3 regions of the Aestuariimicrobium sp. G57 genome follow, and region 2 is predicted to be linked to each of the others. Evidence: predicted binding sites of a transcription regulator. Region 2 holds the regulator's gene; each other region holds the start of a gene.
The links. The regulator LexA, encoded in region 2, represses DNA repair genes until DNA is damaged. The targets are predictions, from matches to a motif close to TCGAACANNTGTTCGA.

Region 1: ACQCX5_RS03330 (DUF6504 family protein) is a predicted target of LexA. The motif match lies at 1,880-1,895, and genes of this name have one in related genera.
Region 3: ACQCX5_RS12300 (DUF222 domain-containing protein) is a predicted target of LexA. The motif match lies at 2,132-2,147, and genes of this name have one in related genera.

Annotation. Positions count from the first base shown of each region.
Region 1 covers NZ_JBNINW010000001.1:725,876-729,996, reverse strand. Annotated here, with positions in the region: gene ACQCX5_RS03340 (ABC transporter substrate-binding protein) at 1-684, opposite strand, end outside; gene ACQCX5_RS03335 (LacI family DNA-binding transcriptional regulator) at 749-1,738, opposite strand; gene ACQCX5_RS03330 (DUF6504 family protein) at 2,018-2,344, shown strand; gene ACQCX5_RS03325 (SAV_6107 family HEPN domain-containing protein) at 2,344-2,760, shown strand; gene ACQCX5_RS03320 (DNA polymerase III subunit alpha) at 2,771-4,121, shown strand, end outside.
Region 2 covers NZ_JBNINW010000001.1:81,277-85,397, reverse strand. Annotated here, with positions in the region: gene ACQCX5_RS00410 (DUF2752 domain-containing protein) at 1-73, opposite strand, end outside; gene ACQCX5_RS00405 (RDD family protein) at 210-1,166, shown strand; gene ACQCX5_RS00400 (hypothetical protein) at 1,271-1,471, opposite strand; gene lexA (transcriptional repressor LexA) at 1,959-2,807, shown strand; gene ACQCX5_RS00390 (ATP-dependent DNA helicase) at 2,821-4,121, opposite strand, start outside.
Region 3 covers NZ_JBNINW010000005.1:127,835-131,955, forward strand. Annotated here, with positions in the region: gene ACQCX5_RS12290 (hypothetical protein) at 1-1,170, opposite strand, end outside; gene ACQCX5_RS12295 (TrmH family RNA methyltransferase) at 1,172-1,984, opposite strand; gene ACQCX5_RS12300 (DUF222 domain-containing protein) at 2,349-3,722, shown strand.

The DNA of each region.
Region 1 (4,121 bases), 640 kb from region 2:
CCGGGCCTTGTCGCCGTCCCAGGCCTCTTCGCCTGCCATCAGCGAGACGTGGTAGTCGTAGCCGTTGACGCGCAGGTTGAGCATGTCGAACGTGCCCATGGCTTCCCAACCCTCGAGGTCGGCCATGCCGATGGGGGTGATGCCCGCAACCTTGATCTGTTCGTTGAGGCTGACCCATTCGTCGAGCGTGGTTGGCGGGGTCCAGCCCTGCTTGGCCCACAGGCTCGGCTTGTAGAAGACCGCCCAGGGGTACCAGGTGCTGGGCAGGAAGATCATGCCGCCGTCCTTGCCGGCCGACGAGGCGCGCATCGATGCGGGCATGCCGTCGAGGTTCGCCCAGACGTCGTCGAGGTTGGCGACCAGGCCGCGCTCGGCAAAGTAGCGGGCGCGGTAGCCGGCGAACCAGGTGAACACGTCGTTCGGGTTGCCCTGCAGGTAGTTGTTGATGCTCGACTTGAACGTCTCGTGGTCGAGCACGTTGATGTCGACGGTGCCGCCGGGGAAGTTGTCCATCATGGTGCGCATCGACGTGCGGGGGATGGCATCGGATTCATAGGAACCGACGGACACGGCGCCCGCGGGTGCGGAGGTTGCTGAGCAGCCTGCGAGGGCGGCGACGGCGCCGATCCCGAGGGTGCCGAGCAGGGCGGTGCGTCTGGTGACGGGGGCCAGGGCCTCGTGCATGTGGTTCTCCTTTCGTGGTGTGTGGTGGTGGGTGCGGCAGGTTGGTGTGTTGAGGTCTCGACGTTCAGGCAGATGCCCGGACGACCAGTTCTGTGGGCAGCAGGATCGATGCGGCGGCCTCGCCCGCCAGCACGCGGTGCAGCAGGCGCCCGGCCTCGGCCCCGACCTCGGTGATGGGCTGGCGCACGGTCGTGAGGGCGGGTTGGGTGCGGGCGGCGATGGCCTGGTCGTCGAAGCCCACGACCCGCACATCGTCGGGCACACGTCGTCCCTGCGTCGCCAGCACCGTCATGGCCCCGATGGCCTGGCGGTCAGAGGCGCACAGCACGGCATCGATGCCGGGTTCGCGGGCCAGCAGCGCGGCCATGGCGCTCGCGCCGCCCTCGCTGCCCCAGGGCGAGGCGATGACGAGGTCTGGGCGGAACAGGTTGCCGAGGGCCTCGCGGTGGCCGTCCAGGCGGCCCCTGGCCGAGGGGGCGTCGTCCGGGCCGGCGATGATGGCGATCGTGCGGGCACCTTGGGTGACCAGGTGCTGCGCGCCCAACCGGCCACCGAGCACGTCATCGGCGTGCACGGCCCACAGGTTCGGGCGCGAGATGTCGATGACATCGCAGAGCACGGTGGGCAGGTCGGGGTTGAGCGAGGCGAGGATCGGGTCATCGATGTGGGGCGTGAGGTGCACCACGCCGTCCACGCGCCCCGGGTCGAGGTGGCGGATCGCCCGCTCGCGCTCGTCCTCGTTGGTCGCAATCAGCAGCGACAGGCCGATCTCGGTGCCGGTGAGGGCCGAGGACAGCCCCGCCAGCATGTTGCCGAACGTCGGGTCTTCGAACAGTTCGCCGTAGGGCTGGGTGAGCACGGCGGCATAGACGTTGTTGCGCCCTGAAGCGAGTGAGCGTGCATGGACGTTGGCCTCGTAGCCGCATTCGATGATGGCGGCCTCAACCTTGGCCCGGGTGCGGGCCGAGACCGAGCCGCCGTTGAGGACGCGCGACACGGTGCCGCGGCCGACCCCGGCGGCGCGGGCGACGTCTTCGAGTGTGGGGCGGTGCATCGTTGCGCCTCCTGATCCTTCTTCATGGTGATTGGGAGCGCTCCCAATTCGAGAGTACCTGACGGCCCGGGGGTCTGCCAAGGGGGGTGGCCAAATCGGGGCTTGACGGCGGACTTGGGGGTGGGGTTATAGTGAAGATGTTCGAACAGATGTTCGAATGAAAGAACTCTCGCGAGTCAGGGGAAGGCTTGCGGGAACACCACCGGGACGGCCCGGTGCGGACGGCTTCGACCCCTGTCCGCACCGGGCTCTCGCATCAGTTCGGGGAGGGCTGTGAGCATGCGCAGACATGATGATCCCGTCGAGGTCAGCTGTGACCGCGACGAGGCACCCAGCAGGTTCATCTGGCGCGGGGCGTTGTGGCGGGTGCTGGCGGTTGAGGGCCACTGGATCGAGACGGGTTCGTGGTGGACCAGTGCGCCGGTGCGCGCCGCCCGCGGCGAACAGGTCGAGGTCCTTGACGAGGCAGGCGGTGACGACCTGATCGGTGAGGTGAACGTGTGGCGTGTCGAGGCGGCCAACGGCATGCCCGGCAGCCGCGGTATCTATGAACTGGCCCATGCCCCCTCGCGGGCGGCATGGCAACTGCGTGGGGTGGTGGACTGATGAACGCCGCAGAACCGGTCTGGGTGCCCGATGTGCGCCATGCCCGCACCCTGGTGATCGAGGCATTGCTGTGCGATGCGCCGGCCGAACGCTACCTGCAGGCGCAGTATGCGGTGGCGCTGGCCGCCGATGCCGCGGTGCTGGCCCGCACCGGACGACGCATCCCCGTCGACCTGGGTGACCCGTGGCCGCTGCTGGCCAGCACGGTGCCGGCGCTGGGGGAGTGGGCGGCCTATTTCGCCGCCACCCAGTCGCGGCGGCGTTCGATCGCCGCAGGTCGGTTGCAGGTCAGCGACCGTGAGGCCGACGACCTGTTGCGCGATGCCGACGGGTTCTGCGAGGCAGTGATCGACTGGGCGCAGCGGTTCGAGGGCGGCAAGGGGTTCGACGCGGGGCAGGGCAGGTCGGCGGGATGAGTGGTCCTCGATGAGCGATCCTTTCGTGCACCTGCGGGTGGCCTCGGGCTATTCCCTGCAGCACGGTGCCTCACACCCCGGTGACCTGGTGGCCGCGGCCGCCGACCATGGCATGGACACGCTGGCGCTGACTGATCGCGACGGGCTCTATGGTGCCATCCGGTTCGCCAAGGCCTGCCTGCGTCACGGGGTGGCCCCGGTACTCGGCGTCGACCTCGCCGTCCCCGACCCCTGGCAGCGGGCCCCCGAACGCCGGGCCAGTGCCGCCAAGGGTGGCGAACTGCGCGACCCCCGGCTGCCGCGGGTGGTGGTGCTGGCCACGTCGCGCAAGGGCTGGGCCGGCCTGTGCCACCTCACCACAGCCACCCACCTCGCTGGCCGCCGCGGTGACCCGGTGAGCAGCCTCGAACTGATCGCCGAACACGGCGCCGATGGTGACCTCGTGGTGATGCTCGGTGCCGACTCACCCGTGGGCACCGCGGTGGCCGACGGTGACCGGCTGCGGGCCGCGGCACAATTGCGGCGCTGGGTCGACGCGCTGGGCCCCGAACAGGTCGTGCTTGCGGCGTCCAACCACCAGGTCAAGGGGCACGGACCCCATTCGGCCAACCATGCCGGTGCGATGGTGGCGCTGGCCGACGAGCACCAGGTCGGGGCGGTGCTGACCAACCAGGTGCGGATGGCCCACCGCCACCAGGCACCCACCCTCGACGTGCTCGATGCTGCCCGCCGACTGGTGCCGCTCGACCTGCGCAATGTCGACCGCCGCAATGCCGAGGGCTGGCTCAAGCCCGGCAAGCAGATGATTGACATCGCCGAGCAGGTGGCCGACAGGTCCGGTCGCCGCGGTGGACGTGACGGGGCCGAACGCCTGATCGCCGAAACCCGCATGCTGGCGCTGCGCTGCCAGCTCGACCCGCGTGCCGACATCGGGCTGGGTGAGGTCCACCTGCCCGAATTCGATGTGCTCGGCACCACGGCCGCTTCGGCCATGTCGGTGCTCAAGCAGCGCTGCGAGGCCGGCATCCCCGACCGGTACGGGCCGGGGCACCTCGACGCTGTCCGGCAACGGCTCGACGAAGAACTGGGGGTCATCGACCACCTCGGGTTCGCGTCCTACTTCCTGACTGTCGCCGACGTGGTGGGCCTGGTGCGTGACCTGGGCATCCGCTGCGCGGCCCGCGGCTCGGGGGCCGGCAGCCTGGTCAACCACCTGCTGGGTGTCTCGGGGGTCGACCCGTTGGCCCACGGCCTGGTCATGGAACGCTTCCTGTCACCCCTGCGTCGGGCCCTGCCCGACATCGACCTCGACGTCGAGTCGGCCCGCCGCACCGAGGTGTATGACAAGGTGCTCGACGTCT
Region 2 (4,121 bases):
GCAGCGCGTCGGGCGCAGAGAACTCGGCATGGGCATGGCCCACGGCCGACGCGACTTGGCTTTTCGCTCCCACCTCTCCAGTGTGACAGTTCGTCAAATGTCTGGGCCATTCGCGTTGGTGTGACCGGCTGGTGGTCTAGATTGTGACGAGGCCACACCCGGCCGGCAAGTACGCCCATCCGGCCTCGCCGGAATTGATGGAGAACCTGATGAGCAACAATTGGAACGATCCGAACGCCCCTCACGGTGACAACAACCAGAGTGGGTGGGACCAGAGCGGCAGCGCCGACCAGGGCCAGCAGCCCGACCAGTGGGGCCAGTCGCAGCAGTCGGCCGGCAACACCTGGGACCAGGGCCAGCAGCAGCCCGCCGCCGACCAGTGGAACCAGCAGCAGCCCGGCGCCGACCAGTGGGGCCAGTCGCAGCAGTCGGCCGGCAACACCTGGGACCAGGGCCAGCAGCAGCCCGGCGCCGACCAGTGGGGCCAGTCGCAGCAGTCGGCCGGCAACACCTGGGACCAGGGCCAGCAGCAGCCCGGCGCCGACCAGTGGAACCAGCAGCATCCCGGCGCCGACCAGTGGAACCAGCAGCAGGCCGCTGGTTGGGACCAGGGAGCCGCGCAGCAGCCCTACGGTGCAGCCCCCGGCTACGGTGCCACACCCGGCTATGGCGTCCAGGCTGCTCCGGGCGCCAAGGTGCATCCGATGCTGGGCATTCCGCTCGCAGACTGGGGCAAGCGCGCCCTCGGTGGCTTGCTCGACTTCGTGCTGCCCGGCTTCATCGCCGGCATCATCCTGAGCCTGATCTTCGCCCCCGAAGTCACCTCGACCAGCGGTGGGGTGAGCGTCACCCAGACCAACAACTGGCCGAACATCATCTTCAGCCTGCTGCTGTACCTTGCCCTTGCCTTCGTCAGCCAGCACACCGGCCAGAGCTGGGGCCGCAAGATCGCCAAGACCCAGTTGGTCGGCGAGGACGGTCGTCCGATCGGTCTGGCCAAGAGCTTCATCCGTTACCTGCTGCACTATGTTGACTCGTTCATCTGCCTCATCGGTTGGCTCTTCCCGCTGTGGGATTCGAAGCGCCAGACGATCGCCGACAAGATCATGAAGACCTACGTGATCGACGTCAGCCAGACTGGTCCGGTCAACGTCGCCCAGCAGTGATGAGCTGAGCACGGTCCACCTCCTCGAGGGCCACCTTGCGCACAGGGCCCCAGCCATTCGGCTGGGGCCCTGTTCACATTCGGCTGTGCCTGCTCAGTGCCTGCTCAGCGCGACGCAACGACAGCCACGTCATCGCCAGCAGCGCCATCGGGTGCGCTGACTGTCCACAAGCCCTGGACGACCACCACCACGCCCACCACGAAGACCAACGCGAATGCCACCATGATCGCCAGCAATGCCCGATCACCCAGGCCGGGGTTGCTCGACCGTCGCGCACCCCGTGCCGGGGCGAGCGCCGAAGACACAGTGCATGCGGCCCCATGGGGCCGACCCGCATCGCGACGCTGCCGCGCCGGTGCAACAGGCTGCACAGGTAGCGGTTGGCGGGTGGCCCGCGCGCGCGGGCGACGTCCATCTTGGACGCGGACCGATGAGTTGAGGGTGACAGCGCTCATGTGGATTCTCCTCTGGTGGCCGTGCACACATCCTGCGCAACGGGTGTGGAACTTCGGGGAACAGCTGCGAGCTTCGAACACCTGTTCGAGATGGACTCTAGCGGCTGACGGCTCGCGATTCAAACACTTGTTCCAAACAAACGTTCGACTCACGTTCGCCGACCACCAGCGCCACGCACGAACAGTTGATCACCCGCCTCTGACAAAATCTCCAGCGCACGTCCCCGGCCGCGCTCACCCATGCCGCCCGTAGCCCAAAGTCGGCACGGCGTCGCCCGCGACACGCCAGTTCGAACAGGTGTTTGAATCACGTCATGGATGGCAGTAAGCTGGGTGCATGGTTGCCGATGAATCCCCCCGACGCGCTCAGGCCCCGGCCCCCCAGGCTCCTCGCCGCGCCCGCCGCGGTCCGGGGCGACCCACCAATGCCGAGGTCGCCGCAGAGCTCGGCACCATCACCTCCCTGCCCGATGGGCCGGCCGATGCCGACGGCCTGACGCCGCGACAGCGCCGAATCCTCGAAGTCATCCGCGATGCGGTGGCCGCACACGGCTACCCGCCGAGCATTCGTGAGATGGGCGAGGCCGTCGGTCTCGCGAGCCCCAGCAGCGTCTCGCACCAGCTCAAAACGCTTGAGACCAAGGGCTTCCTGCGTCGGGACCCGAAACGCCCCCGCGCGCTCGAGGTGCAGCTCCCCCCGTCCCTGGCCCTCACCGCAGCGCCACCCCGCCCCCACCCGATCGCCGCAAAGGCCGAGACGCAGCCCACCGAGGTAGAGGTCGACGAGACCGGCGTCAACGACGCGAACCCAGTCGGTGTGGCGGTCCCCATGGTCGGCCGAATCGCCGCCGGCGGGCCGATCCTCGCCGAAGAACGGGTCGAGGACGTGTTCGCCCTGCCGCGCCAGTTGGTGGGCGACGGTGTGCACTTCATGCTCGAGGTCAAGGGTGATTCCATGATCGACGCGGCCATCTGCGACGGCGACTGGGTGGTGGTGCGCCAGCAGGACACTGCCGTCAATGGGGACATCGTCGCGGCCCTGCTCGACAACGAGGCCACGGTGAAGACCTTCAAGCGCAAAGACGGTCAGGTCTGGTTACTGCCTCACAACAAGGACTACGAGCCCATCAACGGCAACTACGCCTCGATCATGGGCAAGGTCGTCGCGGTGCTGCGCAAGGTCTGAGGGCCGCGCGGCCTCAGTCGCGCGCCTGCTGCAGGCGACGCAGCGCCTGCACGGCCATCTCACGATCGGTGGTCATCCAGTATTCCGGCAGGGACGTGCGCAGGAACCCGCCGTAGCGGGCCGTCACCAGCCGTGGGTCGAGCACCGCGACGACGCCACGGTCGGTCGAGCGCCGGATGAGGCGCCCGCTGCCCTGGGCCAGCAGCAACGCGGCATGGGCGGCAGCCACCGACATGAAGCCGTTGCCGCCAGCCTCGGTGACGGCCTGCTGACGTGCCTGCATGAGCGGGTCGTCCGGGCGGGGAAAGGGGATCTTGTCGATGATGACGAGTTCACACGTCTCACCGGGCACGTCGATCCCCTGCCACAGCGACAGCGTGCCGAACAGGCTCACCGAGGGATCGGCGATGAACCTGCTCGTCAGGTCGCTCAGCTGCGACTCGCCCTGGCACAGGATGGTCATGTTCGGCAGTTGGGCACGCACATGTTTGGCCGCTTCGGTGGCATTTCGCTGTGAGGCAAACAGCCCGAGCGTGCGACCACCCGCCGCCCAGACGAGCTCCGCAATCTCTGCGAGCAGTTCGGGTGCCATCCCGTCGCGACGCGGGTTCGGCAGCCCCGCACCGACATACAGGATGCCCTGCTTGCGGTAGTCGAACGGCGAACCGACATCGATGCCCGCCCACGCCCACGGCGCGTCGTCATCCTCCTCGTCGAGCACCACACCCGGGTCGGCCACCCGCTGCTTGCGACTGAGTCCCACGCTCGCAGCGACGTTCTCGAACTCGCCGCCCACCGTCAGCGTCGCGGACGTCAGCACCGTGGGCGTCTGGCCGAACACTTTCTCGCGCATGAGCCCCGCCACCGACAGGGGGGCCACATGCGCCCATCGACCAGCACGCTCGCGTTCAGAGACCCAGACCACATCGGTGCCCTTCAGCGCCGCCATCCGTTCGGCGATGTCGAAGATCTCCTTGACGGCCGCTGCCGCCTGGGACTTCTCGGCATCATCGCCGCGCACGGTCCGGCCCTGGTCCTGTTTGCCCGTCAGTTCACTGGTCGCCTTGCGCGCCGCGTCACGCACCTGCGCAAATGCCCTCACCAGCGGGCCATCCTCAGTGATGCGGGCGAGTTCAGCCGCCGCCAGGGTGTCCTCGAGCGCCTCGGCGGCCTCGAGCAGTTCGACGCCCGCCTCATCGGTGAGCCAACCGAGTGCGCGCCGCGCCACCCGTTCGATGATCTGCGGGCTCAACTCATCACTGGCAGCACCGGTGACCCGGGAGACCAGGTCGTGGGCCTCGTCAATGATCACTG
Region 3 (4,121 bases), on a different contig from region 2:
CACCACCGTCATCACGACCCCCACGCCCACCAGCCACTGCCCGGGCGCGGGGGTCTCGACGTACTGGGTGTGCCCGACCCGGCCCACGAGCCACCAGGTGAGGCCAAGCAGCAGCGGCATCGGACCCCACAGTGAGGCCAGGTGGGCCAGCCGGTCCCACGGCCCGGAATCCTCACCGACTGTCTGGGCCAGCACCGGGTGTTGGGGGCGGGCACCATCGATGTCGCCGCGCTTGATGCGGTTCAGCAGCACGCGGCGGGTCAGTCCGTTGGCGAGCGCGCCCAGCAGTCCGTGCGCCACGATGATGGCGGCCACCACGAGCGCCAGCACCATGACGCCGACCCAGAAGCGGTCGAGGGTCAGCTCGATGCCCTCGCCGAACGTGCGTTCATCGCAGGTGCGGCATGGCTTGCGCACGATGACACCCAGGATGACGAGGCCTGCCGTGACGCTCACCCCCACGCCGACCAGCACCTCTGCGGCCCGCGCGACCAGAAGCAGCGTTCGAAGCCAGCCGGGGATGGGCCCAGCCCCCTGGGACTTCGCGGCCTTCCTGGCCTGCGCGCGTGCCTGGCCCAGGTCGTCCGACCACGTCTTTCGAGGTGACTGCTCGCTGAAGCCGGTGCGCAGCGACCTGGCCCACCAGAACGACCCCGCGGACAGGACCACCAACACGGCACCGATGATGACGGCCTGGATGCTGTCGGGAACATCATCGGCAAGGCTGATCAGCCCGAAGATGAACAGGAAGGCGCCGACCACCAGCAGGGTGCCGGCATAGCTGTACAGGGTGATGCGCAGCGTTTTGCGTGATTCCGAGGGCCAGAAACTGAGCTGGTGCTGGGTGGCCACCTGGTCGAGCCGCTGCGGCGCCAGTGTCTCAATGGCACGCCGGCCCGTCAGGCTGACCCAGTGCCATCCGGCCACGGCAAGCGGCGCCAGGGCGACGATCAACACGAAGACGATGCCGATGGCATAGCGCGACAGGGCATCGAACTGGTACCAGCGCCGCTCGACTTCGACCGCGTCCTCTTCGAGGGCCAACAGCGGCACGAACATGGTGAGCCAGCCGGCAATCAGCCCGATCAGCAACCGGGTGACCACGCTGAACATGATGCGCGGCACGGCGGGGGTGGGCATCTCGGCGTAACGCATGGGGGTTGTGGTCATGTCAGGCCCCCGCACCCAGCACGTAACAGGCGATGGCTGCTGCGGCTGAAACGTTGAGTGAGTCCACCCCGGCCTGCATCGGGATCGTGGCCACGATGTCTGCTGCCGCCAACCAGTTCTGGTCGAGCCCGTGACCCTCAGTGCCCAGCATGATCGCCACCTTGCCGCCCGCCACCAGCGGCGGCACAGAAGCGAGCGGCACGGCGTCCTCGGTCAGGGCCAGCGCCACGGTGACCCAGCCCTCACGGCGCAGCAGCGCCAGCTCGTCGTCGTCGGCCATGCGCGCCCACGGCAGCTGGAACACCGTGCCCATCGCCGTCTTGATCGAACGCCGGTACAGCGGGTCGGCAGCACGCGGTGAGAGCACGACACCATCCCAGCCGAGGCCGGCTGCACAGCGGATGATGGCCCCCAGGTTGGTGTGGTCGACGATGTCCTGCACGAGGACGAGCCGCTGCGCAGCACTCTCGAGCAGGGCTTCGAGGCCCGTCGGCGCCACCCGGTGGAACGAGCCGAGTGCACCGCGGTGCACGTGGAACCCGGTGACCCGTTCAGCGGTGTGCTCGTCCATGAGGTAGACGGGCACGTCGAAGGGCTCGACCAGTGCGCTCAATCCGTCCCACCAGCGCGGGGCCAGCAGCAGCGAGCGCGGCCGGAACCCCGCCTGCAGCGCCCGCTCGATGACCTTGGTGCCCTCGGCGATGAACATGCCGTGCTGGCTCTCGAGGCTGTGCCGCAGGGTCGTCTCACGCAGCCGGACGTAGTCAGCCAGACGAGGGTCGGAGGGGTCGGTGATCTCGATGAGGGTGGCCACGGACCAACCCTAGGGGCTCGCGGCTGCAGTGCGGTCGAGCGCGGGTTTGCGCCTGGCGGATTGACGGCCGGGCAGGGCGTCGGGCTGGGAAATAGTTGTCCACAGGTTCCGCTCGGGGGGTTGTGTGGGGGTCCCGGCTTGAGAGAATAGAACAACAGTTCGACACGAAGTGGTGTCGGGTGGTGTTTCTGTCCAGTCGAGATGAAGGGGCGAGATGGTCCGGATGGGATCCAACGCCGTAGTAGAAGACCGATTCAAACCCGCAAGACCAAGATCGAAACCGCGGCCGCCGATTGACCGGCGGCCCTCCGAGCAGCGGTTCGCGAAGACCGAGATCAGCGCTGAGGGGGCGCGGGCGAAGCTCGTGGCGTTGAATGATGCGTTCCTCGCCAAATGCCGGGCCGAGGCCGAGGAGTTCCGGCTGTATGCCGAGTTCGCCGACCAATACAGCTACATCCCCGAAGAATCACCCGTGCTCGCCGGCACGGAGCGGCTGGTGCAGTGGGGCGGGGACGGCACCCCGGGGGTGGCGGAGTTCTGCACTCTGGAGTTGGCGGCGGCGCTGCGGCAGTCGGAAGAAGCCGTCAGGCTCCACATCGCCCACGCCCTCGCTGTCAGACATCGGCTGCCGAACACGTGGGCGGTGCTCATGGACGGCCGGCTGCGGGTATGGCAGGCCACAGAACTCGCCAGCGCCACCTGGGACCTCTCCTACGAACAGGCCGTGGAGCTGGATCGGGACCTGCCCCACTGGCTCAACACCATGGCGTTCGGCCGGGTGCTCGAGTTCATCAAAGCCTGCGTGAAGGAACTGCTGCACGACCCCGACGCACCTCCACCCGATGAGACTCTGGCGAGGCGGCGGGTCGAGATCAACACCCGCGGTATCAACAATTCCGGGGCCGGGGTCGCCGACGTCTCCGCCACCATCGACACCGCGGATGCGATCTTCCTCGACGCCCAACTGAACCGGCTCGCCGAAATCCTCGCCCACGGCGGCAACCGCGAATCCCAGCAAGTCCGCCGCGCCCAGGCACTCGGCCTGCTCGCCACCCCAGCGCGGGCCCTACAACTGCTGCAGGCCGCCCTCACAGATGAGCTGCCCACTGAGGACGAGGGTTTCGATGCCCAGTGCCCGGCCCGGGGCCAGCGTGGCCACAGCTGCGGCACCATCACCGTCGACCCCGACCAGCTGCTCCCCCGGTCGGAGTTGGTCGTGCACCTCACCGACACCACCCTGCGCAGCGGCGACGGGCTGATCAAGGTCGAGAAGGCCGGCTCGCTACTCGCCGGCTGGGTGAAACACCTCACCGGCAACACCCGCATCAGCGTCCGTCCGGTGCTCAACCCCGACGAACTCGCTCCGACCGACGCCTACCACGTGCCGGCCCGGATGCGGGAATGGATCACCCTGCGCAACCCCCACGAAGCCTTCCCCTACTCCAAGAAACCCTCCCGCGGGCTCGACCTGGACCACACCATCCCCTGGACACCACCCCGACCAGGCCAAGAACCCCTGACCAGGCCGGACAACCTCGCCCCACTCTCCCGAAAGGTCCACAGGGCCAAAACCCACGGCGGCTGGCGACTGTCCCAACCCTCACCAGGCACCTACCTCTGGAAATCACCCCTCGGGTTCGGCTACCTCGTCACCCCCAGCCACACCTGGCTCATCGAAGACCCCACCGGACAGATCCTGCCCCGCCCCGACAACGGAGCAGACACCACCGCCGCCTGAAACACACCACACCGCCGCACCCGCCGCACCCCGGCGGGCCACCGGCATGCCCGAACGCAGGTCAGCCCCCCGGTTGCTGCGGCGGTCCCCAGTTCTGGGGTCGGCCATACTGCTGTCCCATCGGCTCCGGGTGCTGCCCTGGCTCCGGGTGGTGCCAGTCCACCGGATTGGCGTCCCCGGCATCCATGATGGGTTCTGGCCCGCCCGCTGGCAGCTGCGGCACCGTCTCGCCCTTGCCCACCTGGTTGCCGCGACGCGACAGTCCCGGGTTCTCGAGGCTGCGAGCCTCGGCGATCGCCTTCTCGACCGTCGCGTCCGAAGCGGCCTTCTCGCGCCGCTTCTGCTCCTCGATCTCGGCGAACACGTCGACCTTCTCGGGTGCGGTGAACTCCCCCACCG